2 linked regions of the Variovorax paradoxus genome follow. The protein of the gene in region 1 interacts with the protein of each later gene in a pairwise test. Links are inferred from orthologs where the notes say so. Each region holds a gene or a part of one and is shown in the gene's direction. Other genes may lie near its edges.

What was found.
Region 2: the proteins of glnK (region 1) and NWF24_RS13435 interact in binary tests that used the Escherichia coli proteins (3 or more experiments, as listed by UniProt). The link is inferred for Variovorax paradoxus from one-to-one orthologs.

Annotation. Positions count from the first base shown.
Region 1 is NZ_CP102931.1:6,576,544-6,584,078, reverse strand. Bases 2,749-5,569 are described here. They hold glnK (P-II family nitrogen regulator), read left to right. Parts: upstream 2,749-3,900; coding sequence 3,901-4,239; downstream 4,240-5,569. Other genes in these bases: NWF24_RS30775 (ammonium transporter), read left to right, coding at 4,269-5,569; NWF24_RS30785 (TorF family putative porin), read left to right, coding at 2,955-3,833. In the rest of the region: NWF24_RS30815 (helix-turn-helix domain-containing protein), read right to left, coding at 1-242; NWF24_RS30810 (hypothetical protein), read right to left, coding at 239-517; NWF24_RS30805 (helix-turn-helix domain-containing protein), read right to left, coding at 1,237-1,428; NWF24_RS30800 (hypothetical protein), read left to right, coding at 1,551-2,012; NWF24_RS30795 (antitoxin VbhA family protein), read left to right, coding at 2,056-2,274; more of NWF24_RS30775, read left to right, coding at 5,570-5,696; NWF24_RS30770 (SMP-30/gluconolactonase/LRE family protein), read left to right, coding at 5,888-6,820; NWF24_RS30765 (LysR substrate-binding domain-containing protein), read left to right, coding at 6,847-7,535. UniProt on the Escherichia coli protein: Involved in the regulation of nitrogen metabolism. Regulates the activity of its targets by protein-protein interaction in response to the nitrogen status of the cell.
Region 2 is NZ_CP102931.1:2,854,819-2,860,346, reverse strand. Bases 2,357-5,528 are described here. They hold NWF24_RS13435 ([protein-PII] uridylyltransferase), read left to right. Parts: upstream 2,357-2,721; coding sequence 2,722-5,328; downstream 5,329-5,528. Other genes in these bases: NWF24_RS13430 (sensor domain-containing diguanylate cyclase), read left to right, coding at 5,358-5,528; map (type I methionyl aminopeptidase), read left to right, coding at 2,357-2,699. Also shown: purL (phosphoribosylformylglycinamidine synthase), read right to left, coding at 1-1,719; more of map, read left to right, coding at 1,875-2,356.

The DNA of each region.
Region 1 (7,535 bases):
AGTTCATCGTCAGGCGTCTCGCCCGAGAGAAAGTACTGAACAGATCGCGTGTACAGCTTTGAAAACTGTTCGAGTTCCAAGGCTTCCACCTTGCGCTCGCCGCTCTCGATTCGACTGATTGCCGGCCGCGGAATGTTCAAGGCGGTTGCCACCTCTTCCTGAGACAGACCGAGGTACTCGCGCGCCTCCTTCAGTCTCGCGGCCATTTCAAGTCGTTGGGCATCCCAAGCATCGGCATTCATGACTTCTTGTCCTCAACATACTTGACGACACTGCTGGTGACTTGCTCTATGAATTCTTCTCGCGAGTTGTAGCCCCCCTGTTGGATGACTTCGCCGACCGGAAGCTCTATCCCAACGATTTCCTCTACTTTGATGAGCGCTTCCACCGCCGTTTTCGAGTCCATCGCAGCCACCAACTCGTCAATTGAAGTGGAGTCGGCATCGACTGCGATTGCCTGGTCGTTCCAGAAATCATTCAAATGCGCCTTGATCTCCTCAATCTTCTCGACTTCCATTGCACTACTCCTTGGGCGTGTTAAAAAAACGCACCTTCGATGTAAGAATATCGCACAAGCCGGCGGGCGTCAATGCGGTATGCGCCGATATGGCTTCGCGCTGCGTGGCCTTCACGCTGGTACGCGTTTATGGGCATCCAGCAGACTGAGCGACTTGGCCGCCTTCTCTGGCATTCGGGGGGGCGCCTATCTCGACTTGTGCGTGCCGTTGAGCACCGAGCCCAGTTGGACGCGTGTTGGTTCGAGGGCGAAGGCGGTGCTAGGGAAGCTTACGGGATCCACGGCTCACCACGTCTCTGTGAGATGAGGGTTGAGGCTGTGTGCCAATGCCCCGGGCTGAACGCTTGCAACGACAAACAGACGTTGTGGAAGGGCTAACGCTCTATTGCTGCCTTCTGCGTGATCAGGGAGCGATATCTTGCGCCAACAGGGGCAGGAGAGGTGGCGCGTGGACCTCTAGTCCAATGGGGGGCCAAGCCATGACTTCGCCGCCGTGCACCGTAGGCTCAAATTGCTCAAGCAGCCGAGCCAAACTAAGAGCGCGAAATTCGGCTTGGGTGGGGCTGATTTGAGGCTCTAGATTGGTCATCTGAAAACACCTGCACCTGTTTAAAGTCGCGACGAAGGAGGGACCGGTTTCGCGCTCGCAATCGCGCTCTGATACGCGTGATGCGATTGATCAACTGAGATCGCAGCCGTTTCGTTGTGCTGCACGGGGGTTAGAGCCCAGCCTCGGCAACCAGCTCCGTGACGGATATTCCGATTCCTGCCGCGATCTGGACTATCGCCATGACGCCCGGGTTTTGCATCCCTCGTTCGATGCTGCTCATGTAGGACCGCTCGATTTGACTGCGATGAGCGAGCTCCTCTTGAGAGATGCCCCTTGCCTTACGCGTAGAGCGAATAGCCATCCCAAGCGCCACGAGCGCAGGATCCAGCGCGTATTTGGGCGAAGGGACAGGCATGGACAAAATGGTCCAGCCATGCGTACGATTAAACCACGGATGATCTTCCACATAAAGTGAGAGGCCTTATGTTTCGCGTTCAAGAGCAGTTCGAACTTGTCAGCTCCGCGCTAAGCGCAATGGCCCCCGGAGTTCAGCATTTCCATCTTGTCGAGCAGGTCTTTGAGGTTCCTCTTTGGCTCGTCAAGGTGCGTCCGTCCACCCCTTCTATCGGGGAACGCGTTCGCTGGAACTGCTACCTGGCCACCCGCGCGGCCGACGCATGCGGAATCGTGCTGAGCGGGCAATGGGCACAGTCTCGAGTGCACGTGCTTCTGCCGGGCTACATGACCGCTGACGGTATGCCGACACTAGCTCGATGTGATGCGCTGTGGGAGTGCTGCGCAATCGGCAGGCAGGAGCAAATCAGCTGGCTGTTTGAAACTGATCATGGCCTGTTCATTGATCCCCAGGATGAAGAGATCTCCCTGAGCAGCGCAAACAAGACGCTACGCTGGAAAGACTTCGAGAATGGTCGTGCAGAGCTCTAGCCCTAAAAAGGGGCGGAGTGTGCCGAAATCAGGAGAAACGAGCATGAGCACGAAGGCAGAACGTCGATTTGCGATCGCTCAGGCTCTCGCGAACACTCGCATCGAGGGCCATAGGCCGACGACCGAATTTCTTTCGGATTGCGAAAGTGTGGTCGACGGACGCATGACCTATATCGAGGCCATTCAAGCGAGCTTGTCACGCGCCACGGGCTCGCCGGACGCAAATCAAGCCAGACCCTCTTCGGTGCCTGAAGGCAGTTGATTGCGATGAGCGAGCTGCAAGAGCCTCGCCCGAATTCTGTGTGCAAGGTTGAGCGATGAGTACATCGCTCAACCGGGGCGCCTCCGGCGGCCTGGCAGGGGCCTGAAGGCATAAAAATTAGATCGAGTCGATTTAGTCGGCCGCCTCGTGCACAGAAATACGGCACCTCCGGGCCGAATGGGCCGTCCGTCGAGACTTCAGTCGAAGTGAAACGGGCCGCTGTGATTACTCGGCTCACTTTGCTGAAAAATCGCTTGACTACATCTGATGCGCTTGTTGTTCGGAAACTCCAGCCCCGCGTTCTGGAGCGCCGAACGCACCCTTTCGCGCGCCTCCTTGACCTCGGTTTCCACCAGCCCGACCAGCGTGAAGCTGGGCAAACCGTTCGCCAGATGCACCTCGACAGTGACACTGGCCGCTTCCAGGCCCAGCAAGGCGCGGCTCTGCACCAAAGACAACCCCATTCTTCTCCCTCTCCCCAAGATGGTGCGCCTATCTTCGACATGTCCGCGGTGGTGCGGCGCACCGGATATCTGCAACCACTCGCAACAGACGTTGTAACGATTTGGCTCTCAACCAAGGCGGGGACGGGAGCGGTTATGACCGGTATTTGTGCAGTTTGGCACGCTCCCTGCTTTGAGCCTCACAGGTCCAACAACACACTTGCGAGGAGTTCCCTGATGACGCACCGTACCGCCGCCCAGGCGCTGATCGTTCTGGCCGCTGCATTGACCGCTTCGGGCGCAGCCCTGGCGCAGACAGCAACGACGGATGCCGCAGCAGCACCGGCAGCCGCTCCCGCCCCGAATCTCACGGGCAACGTGTCCATCACCACGAACTACAAGTTCCGTGGCCAGGACCAGGACATGATCGGCAAGAGCGGCTACGCCAAGACCAAGGGCTTCAAGCCCGCCATCCAGGGCGGCCTGGACTACGCCTTCGGCGACAGCGGCTTCTACGTGGGCAACTGGAACTCCAGCGTCAACTGGCTCACCGGTAACAGCATCGAGATGGATGTGTACGGCGGCTACAAGTTCAAGGCCGGCCCGCTGGACATGGACGTGGGCGCACTCAGCTACATCTACCCGGGCAACTCCGCGGGCAACACCACCGAGCTGTACGTTGCGGGCACCTACGCCAACGAAACCCTCGGTTCGTTCACCGCCAAGTACTCGCACACCGTGTCGAAGGACTACTTCGGCTACGCCGGCAACAAGGCCGGCTCGGGCCTGAAGGGCACCAATACCGGCTACCTGAACCTGTCGTACAGCAAGGAAATCGTGCCCAAGGTCACGCTGAAGGCAGCCGTGGGCTACACGAACATGTCCAGCGACATCCGCAGCCTGGGCTACAAGAGCTATGTCGACTACAACGTCGGCGCGAGCTATGACTTCGGCAACGGCCTGTCGCTGACCGGCTCTGTGCAGGGCGCCAACAAGAAGAGCTCGTACCTCGCGGTGGCCAACCCGGGCGTCGACCTGGGCTTCGGCACCTTCGGCCAGACGACCTACTCGCCGAACAAGGCGCGCTTCATCCTCACGCTGACGAAGACGCTGTAATCCATACAACAACGAGGTGCGGCCCAAGCTGCCGCGCCATTCCATTTCCATCCGAAGGAGAAAACTCATGAAGCTGGTCACAGCCATCATCAAACCGTTCAAGCTCGATGAGGTGCGCGAAGCACTGTCGGCCATCGGCGTGCAGGGGATTACCGTCACTGAGGTCAAGGGCTTCGGTCGCCAGAAGGGCCACACCGAGCTCTACCGCGGCGCGGAGTACGTGGTCGACTTCCTGCCCAAGGTCAAGATCGAAGCGGCCGTCTCCGACGACCTGGTCGATCGCGTGATCGAGGCCGTCGAAGGCGCGGCACGCACCGGCAAGATCGGCGACGGCAAGATTTTTGTCTACAACCTCGAACAAGTCGTGCGCATCCGCACCGGCGAAACGGGCCGCGAAGCCCTCTGATCGAGTCCAGGCCCGAAAGAACAACGATTATGAAAAAACTGCTTGTCTCTCTTGCGCTCGGCTTGAGCGTGTTGGCTGCCGGTACTGCCGGCTTCGCGCAAACCCCCGCTGCGGCCACGGCCGAAGCACCGGCCGCGTCGGCATCGGCCCCCGCGGCCGCGCCTGCTGCTGCAGCAGCTCCGGCCGCTGCCGCCGACGCAGCTCCCGCGGCGCCCGCTGCCGCACCCGCTCCGAAGATCGACTCCGGCGACACCGCCTGGATGCTGACTTCGACGCTTCTCGTGATCCTGATGACCATTCCCGGCCTCGCGTTGTTCTACGGTGGCCTGGGCCGCTCGAAGAACATGCTGTCGGTGCTGATGCAGGTCTTCGTGATCTTCTCGCTGATCAGCATCCTGTGGGCCATCTACGGCTACAGCCTGGCCTTCTCCGGTGACGGCAACTTCTTCGGAGGATTCGACAAGATCTTCATGAAGGGCATCACGCAGGAGACCTTCGGCGCGCTGACCACCATTCCTGAATACGTGTTCGTCGCCTTCCAGGGCACCTTCGCGGCCATCACCGTGGCGCTGATCGTCGGTGCGTTCGCAGAGCGTGCCAAGTTCTCGGCCGTGCTGCTGTTCTCGGTGCTGTGGTTCACCTTCAGCTACGTGCCAATTGCCCACATCGTGTGGGGCGGCGGCCTGCTGGGCAAGGACGGCGCACTCGACTTCGCAGGCGGCACCGTGGTGCACATCAACGCCGGTGTGGCCGGCCTGGTCGGCGCCTACATGGTCGGCAAGCGCGTCGGCTACGGCAAGGAAGCGTTCACGCCTCACTCGCTCACGCTCACCATGGTCGGCGCTTCGCTGCTGTGGGTCGGCTGGTTCGGCTTCAACGCCGGCTCGGCTGGTGCTGCCAACGCCGTCGCCGGCCTGGCCTTCATCAATACGGTGCTTGCCACCGCTGCCGCGGCCCTGTCGTGGATCCTGGGTGAAAGCCTGCACAAGGGCAAGGCCTCGATGCTGGGCGCTGCGTCCGGTGCCGTTGCTGGCCTCGTGGCTGTCACGCCTGCCGCCGGTTTCATCGGCCCGATGGGTTCGATCGTTCTCGGCCTGCTGGCCGGCCTGATCTGCCTGTGGGGTGTGGGCGGCCTGAAGCGCATGCTCGGTGCCGACGACGCGTTCGACGTGTTCGGCGTGCACGGCGTGGGCGGTATCCTGGGTGCCATCCTGACCGGCGTGTTCGCGGCCAAGGGCCTCGGCGGCACCGGCGGCGCAACGCCCGACACCTTCGCGATGGGCGCACAGGTCTGGATCCAGATCAAGAGCGTGGCGCTCACCGTCGTGTGGTCCGGCGTGGTTGCCTTCATCTCCTACAAGATCGCCGACCTGACCCTCGGCCTGCGTGTGTCGGAAGAAGAAGAGCGCGAAGGCCTCGACATCTCGTCGCACGGCGAAACGGCTTACAACCGCTGATCTGCTCTGGCCGGGTTGCCTTCGGGCAGCCCCGCCACTGAAACGACCACCACCACCTTTTACAAGAACAATTCTTCGTAACGAGTTTTTCAAGCGAGGTCTCCTTTGGATGTTCAGCCCGCAAGCGCTCCGGCGCCAGCGGGCTTTTTTTTGCCCTTGACCGCGATGGCCGGGGGCACAATCGCGACACCATGTGGACCTCCCTCGAAGACAGCCTCTGCGAACTCGGCGAGTCGCCGTTCTGGCACCCCCAGGAGCGCGCGCTCTACTGGCTCGACATTCCCGGCCGCGCCGTGCTGCGCACCCGCGGCGACATCGGCTCTCCAGATGCGAAGGTCGAGCGATGGCCCTTGTCCACCGAGCCCGGCTGCATGGCGCCCGCGCGCAGCGGCGGCCTCGTGATTGCGCTGCGCGACGGCATTTACCGCGCGCGCGAATGGGGCGGTGAACTGGTCGCGATGGCGCGCGTGGAGCACGACGTGCGCACCATGCGCTTCAACGACGGCAAGTGCGACGCGCTCGGCCGCTTCTGGGGCGGTTCGCTCAACGAAGCCAAGGACCGCGCCAACGCCGCGCTCTATTGCTTCGATGCACGCCCCGACACCGACATCTCGCCCACGCTGACGCAGATGGCCAACGAGTCCACCACCGCCAACGGCCTCGCCTTCTCGCCTGATGCCCGCACCCTCTACTGGGCCGACACCGCCGCGCACGTGGTGTGCGCGTGGGACTGGGACGCCGAGGCCAACTCGCTCTCGCACGCTCGCGTGTTCCACCAGTTCGACGCCAAGCCGGAAGGCTGGACGGCCGATGTGCCGCTGGGCTATCAAGGCCGCCCCGACGGCGCCACCATCGACGCGCAAGGCCACTACTGGGTAGCTATGTTCGAAGGCGCGCAGTTGCTGCGCTTTGCACCTTCGGGCGAAATCGTGGCCTCTGTTCCTGTGCCTGTTCAATGCCCGACCATGCCCTGCTTCGGCGGCGACGACCTGAAGACGCTGTTCGTCACCAGCGGTCGCAAGGGCCGGCCTGCCGCCGAGATCGAGCGACTCCCCGCCTCGGGCACGGTGATCGCGATGCGGGTCGACACGCCGGGCCTGCCCGTGAGCTTCTTCGAAGACTGAAGGCCGAAGAGGGTTTCCAGGCGCGCATGGCCCTGCAGCACATTCCGCCGATCCAGTGCCTGCTGACCTTCGAGGCCGTGGCGCGGCTGCGCCACGCAGGCCGCGCAGCCGATGAGTTGTGCGTCACGCCCAGTGCGGTGAGCCACCGCATCCGGCAGCTCGAATCGCACATCGGCTTCAAGCTCTTCGGCCGCAGCGACTTCAGCCTCACGGCCGACGGTGCGGCCTACCTCGCGAACGTGCGCACGGGGCTTGCTGCGCTGCAGGCCACGCCGCTCGGCGCCAACGCAGCCCAACGCGCCACGCGCCTGCGCATCGCCGTCACGCCGACCTTCAGCCGCCAATTCCTCATGCCGAGGCTGGAGCTGTTCCGCAACATCTATCCAGACATCGAACTGGTGCTGCAGGTGTCGATCCCGCTGCTCGACGTCACGGCCGAGCAGGCCGACCTCGAAGTGCGCTACGGCCCCGGCGGGTACGCCGACTGCGAGCACCGGCTCCTGCTCGAGGAGCAGGTCGTGCCCGCCTGCAGCCCGAGCTACCTCAACGAGTTCGGCCCCTTCACCGGTTTTCGCACTGCGGCGGAGATTGCCAGCGCACGGCTGATCCGCAGCCCGCTCGAACCCTGGGGCACCTGGTTCGCGAGCTGCGGGCTCGACCAGCCCGAGCCGAACATCGGCTCGCAGTTCAACGACCTGGGGCTTGTGTACGACGC
Region 2 (5,528 bases), 3.7 Mb from region 1 along the record:
CGAGAACGGGCAGCGCTCGCGCTCGCAGAAGGCCTTGAACTGGTCGAGCGATTCGGGCGCGATGGCCAGCACGTAGCGCTCCTGGCTTTCGTTGCACCAGATTTCCTTCGGCGCCATGCCCGATTCTTCGAGTGGCACGGCGCGCAGGTCGAAGCGCGCGCCGCGGCCGGCGTCGTTGGTCAACTCGGGGAAGGCGTTGCTCAGGCCGCCCGCGCCCACGTCGTGGATCGCCAGGATCGGGTTGGCCGCGCCCTGCTGCCAGCAGTGATTGATGACCTCCTGCGCACGGCGCTCGATTTCTGGGTTACCGCGCTGCACCGAGTCGAAGTCGAGCTCGGCCGCGTTGGCGCCGGTGGCCATCGAACTGGCGGCACTGCCGCCCATGCCGATGCGCATGCCGGGGCCGCCGAGCTGGATCAGCAGCGAGCCGGCCGGGAAGCGAATCTTCTTGGTCTGCGTGGCATCGATGCTGCCCAGGCCGCCCGCGATCATGATGGGCTTGTGATAGCCGCGCTGCACGGTATCGAGGTCGCTCGCCACGGTCTGCTCGTACTCGCGGAAGTAGCCCAGCAGGTTGGGACGGCCGAATTCGTTGTTGAACGCTGCGCCGCCCAGCGGGCCCTCGGTCATGATCTGCAGCGGGCTGGCGATGTGCTCGGGCTTGCCGTAGTGGCCTTCTTCAGGCCAGAGCTTCGACACGGTGAAGCCGGTCAGGCCCGCCTTGGGCTTGGAGCCGCGGCCAGTGGCGCCTTCGTCGCGAATCTCGCCGCCCGCGCCGGTCGAGGCGCCCGGAAACGGCGAAATGGCGGTCGGGTGGTTGTGCGTCTCGACCTTCATCAGCACGTGGCTCAGGGCGCTATCTTTTTGATAGCTCTGCGAGCCGGTGGCGGGAATGAAGCGCTCGACGGTCGCGCCTTCCATGACCGAGGCGTTGTCCGCATAGGCGATGACCGTGTGCTGCGGGTTCTGCTTCTCGGTGTGGCGGATCATCGAGAAAAGGCTTTGGGGTTGCGCCTTGCCGTCGATGGTGAAGTCGGCGTTGAAGATCTTGTGGCGGCAGTGCTCGCTGTTGGCCTGCGCGAACATCATCAGTTCGACGTCGCTGGGATTGCGGCCCAGGCGGGTGAAGGCGTCGACCAGGTAGTCGATTTCGTCCTCGGCCAGCGCCAAACCGAAACCGGTGTTGGCTGCCACCAGCGCCGTACGGCCGCCGGCCAGCACGTCGACCTGCGCCATCGGCTGGGCAGGCAGTTCGCTGAACAGGCTTGCGGCCTGATCGACGGTGGCCAGCACCGATTCGGTCATGCGGTCGTGCAGCGGGCCGGCCACGGCGGCCAGCGTGTCGCCTTCGAGCACGGGGGCCTTGCCGATCAGCGGGGCCTTGAGCTTCAGGTGGTACTGAGTGACGCGCTCGACCCGGCGCAAGGCCAGGCCGCAGTTGTGGGCAATGTCGGTGGCCTTGGAAGCCCAGGGCGACACCGTGCCCAGGCGGGGCGTGACCACCACCGAGGTGCCCGCCTTGGCCGGCGCCTCGAAGGGCTCGCCGTAGGTCAGCAGCGCCGCAAAGCGCTCGCGGCCGGCCGAATCCAGCGCCGCATCGGTGACCACGAGGTGCACGAAACGGGCCGAAATGCCCTCGATGCGCGGCTCGATGGCCTGGAGCTTCGGCAACAGCTGGCGTGCGCGGAAGTCGCTGAGCGCGCTGCCGCCCTCGAACATGGTTACGACAGGAAGGGCTTGAGGTGCGGGCTGCGTCACGGTCGATGGGGCCTCGGGGGCCGCGTTGGAAATCAAGGAATCGAGGCAGATGGCCGCTGACTGGGGCCATCCGCGTTAGCCGCGAATTTTAGCTTGCCGAATGGGATAATTCGGGGATGAGCATTAACTACAAAGACGCTGCGGGCATCGAAGCCATGCGGGTCGCCTGCCGCCTGGCTTCCGAGGTGCTGGATTACCTCACGCCCCTCATCAAGCCCGGCATCACGACCAACGATGTCGACCGGCTGGCCGCCGAGTACATGGTCAAGCAGGGCACCACATCGGCCACGGTGGGCTACATGGGCGCAAGCAGCGTCCCGTACCCGAAGTCGCTGTGCACCTCGGTGAACCACGTGGTGTGCCACGGCATTCCCAATGACAAGCCCCTGAAGAAGGGCGACATCATGAACGTCGACGTGACCGTCATCAAGGACGGCTGGTTCGGCGACAACAGCCGCATGTACGTGATCGGCGACGCCTCCATTGCCGCCAAGCGCCTGTGCAGCATCACCTTCGAAGCCATGTGGCACGGCATCCTGCAGGTGCGCCCCGGCGCGCACCTGGGCGACGTGGGCCACGCGATCCAGAAATTCGCCGAGGGCCAGGGCTTTTCGGTGGTGCGCGAGTTCTGCGGCCACGGCGTGGGCCAGCGCTTCCACGAAGAACCCCAGGTGCTGCACTACGGCCGCCCGGGCACCATGGAAGAGCTCAAGCCCGGCATGATCTTCACCATCGAGCCGATGATCAACGCCGGCAAGCGCGACGTGAAGGAAGACTTCAAGGGCGGCCAGTACGACGGCTGGACCATCGTCACGCGCGACCATTCGCTGTCGGCCCAGTGGGAGCACACGGTGCTCGTCACCGAAACCGGCTACGAAGTGCTGACGCTTTCCGCAGGCAGCCCGCCGCTGCCCTCCTTCGTCACCTCGACCAAGACCTGACGCGGCAACGCGTCCCCCCGCCGTGATCGAAGCAGCCAACATCGACGTGGCGACGCTGCGCGAAGCCTATCGCGCGAAAAAGCTCGCCCTGTTCGACACCCTGCGCTTCGCGCGCGCCCCCACCCGCAGCGTGCACACGGTGCTGCGCCAGCTCTCGGCACTGGCCGACGAAACGCTCTGCACGCTGTGGCGTGACGCCGGCTTCGGTGACTCGTTCTCCCTGGCCGCGGTGGGAGGCTTCGGGCGCGGCGAACTGTTTCCGTATTCCGACGTCGACGTGCTGCTGCTGCTGCCGCCCGAAGGCGACAAAAGCGAAATCGACCCGGCCCGCATCGAGGCTTTCATCGGCCACTGCTGGGACGCGGGCCTGGAAATCGGCTCCAGCGTGCGCACGGTCGATGAATGCCTGGCCGAGGCCGAGAAAGACGTCACCGTCCAGACCTCGCTGCTCGAGGCCCGGCTGATCGCGGGCGACAAGAAGCTCTTCACGGCCTTTCGCCGCCGCTTCATCCGCGCCATCGACCCGCAGGCCTTCTTCGTGGCCAAGTCGCAGGAAATGCGGCACCGCCACCAGAAGTTCGACAACACGCCCTACGCGCTGGAGCCCAACTGCAAGGAATCGCCGGGCGGCCTGCGCGACCTGCAGACCATCCTCTGGATGACCAAGGCGGCCGGCTACGGCAGCCGCTGGGACGACCTCGCCAAGAACGGCCTGGCCACCTCCTTCGAGGCGCAGCAGATCAAGCGCAATGAAGCCCTGCTCTCGCTCATCCGCGCGCGGCTTCACGTGATTGCCAACCGCCGCGAAGACCGCCTGGTGTTCGACCTGCAGACGGCCGTGGCGGCCAGCTTCGGCTACGAGAGCGAATCGCAGCGCAAGTCGAGCGAAGCGCTGATGCGGCGCTACTACTGGGCGGCCAAGGCGGTCTCGCAGCTCAACCAGATCCTGCTGCTCAACATTTCCGAGCGCCTGCAGCCGAGCGACGAGCAGCACACGCCCGTCAACGAGCGCTTCTACGAGCGTGCCGGCCTGATCGAGATTGCCAGCGACGACCTCTACGAGCGCGAGCCGCACGCTGTGCTCGAAACCTTCCTGCTGTACCAGAAGACCATCGGCGTGAAGGGCCTGTCGGCGCGCACGCTGCGTGCGCTCTACAACGCGCGCCACGTCATGGACAGCAAGTTCCGCAACGATCCGGTCAACCACGAGACCTTCATGCGGATCCTGCTGCAGCCCTATGGCATCACGCATGCCTTCAGGCTGATGAACCAGACTTCGGTGCTGGGGCGCTACCTGCGGGTGTTCCGCAGCATCGTGGGGCAGATGCAGCACGACCTGTTCCACGTGTACACGGTCGACCAGCACATCCTGATGGTGCTGCGCAACGTGCGGCGCTTCTTCATCGCCGAGCATGCGCACGAGTACCCGTTCTGCTCGCAGCTCGCGGCCGGCTGGGACAAGCCCTGGATCCTGTACGTGGCGGCCCTCTTCCACGACATTGCCAAGGGCCGCGGCGGCGACCATTCCACGCTGGGCGCGCGCGACGTGCAGCGCTTCTGCAAGCAGCACGGCGTTGCCCGCGAAGACGCCAAGCTCATCGAATTCCTCGTGGCCGAGCACCTGGTAATGAGCCAGGTCGCGCAGAAGCAGGACCTGAGCGACCCCGAAGTGATCGGCGCATTCGCCAAGCGCGTGGGCAACGAGCGCTACCTGACCGCGCTCTATCTGCTGACCATCGCCGACATCCGCGGCACCTCGCCGCGCGTGTGGAATGCCTGGAAAGGCAAGCTGCTCGAAGACCTGTACCGCTACACCCTGCGCGCGCTGGGCGGCCGCATGCCCGACCCGGACGCCGAGGTCGAGTCGCGCAAGCGCGAGGCGCTGGTGCAGTTGGCCCTGCACGCCCAGCGCTTCGAGGCGCACAAGGCCCTGTGGGACACGCTCGACGTGGGCTACTTCATGCGCCACGACGCCACCGAGATCGCCTGGCACGCCAAGCAGCTCTCGCGCTTCGTGCCGCCGCCCAACGTGCCGATCGACCCGAAGGCGCCACCCATCGTGCGCGCGCACCTGTCGCCGGTGGGCGAAGGCCTGCAGGTGGTCGTCTACACGCCCGACCAGCCCGACCTGTTCGCGCGCATCTGCGGCTACTTCGACCAGTCATCGTTCAGCATCCTCGACGCCAAGGTGCACACCACGAGCAACGGCTACGCGCTCGACACCTTCCAGGTAGTAACCACCTTCCTGCCGGACCACTACCGCGACCTGATCAGCATGGTCGAGTCGGGTCTGGCGCAGACACTCACCGAAGCCGGCGCCCTGCCCCCGCCGAGCATGGGCCGGGTGTCCCGCCGGGTTCGCAGCTTCCCGATCAAGCCGCGCATCAGCCTGCTGCCCGACGACAAGGCGCAGCGCTGGCTGCTCAACATCTCGGCCAGCGACCGCGCCGGCCTGCTGTATTCGGTGGCCCGGGTGCTGGCGCGCCATCACCTGAATCTGCAGCTCGCCAAGGTCACGACGCTGGGCGAACGGGTGGAAGACACCTTCCTGATCAGCGGCCCTGAACTGCAGGGCCAGAAGACGCAGCTGGCCATCGAGACCGAACTCATGGAAGCCCTGGCCTCCTGAAAACAACCTATCCCCTCAGAATGTCGGCCATGGAATCCCTGATCGAACAGCTATCCGACTGCGTCTCCTCCGCCAAGACGCTGGAAGACCTCGCCCGCCCGATGCTCGAGATGCTCGAGGCGGCCACAGGGCTGGAGTCGGCCTACCTCGTGAGCGTCGACCCGGACAAGGGCCGCCAGCACATCCTCTTCGCCCACAAC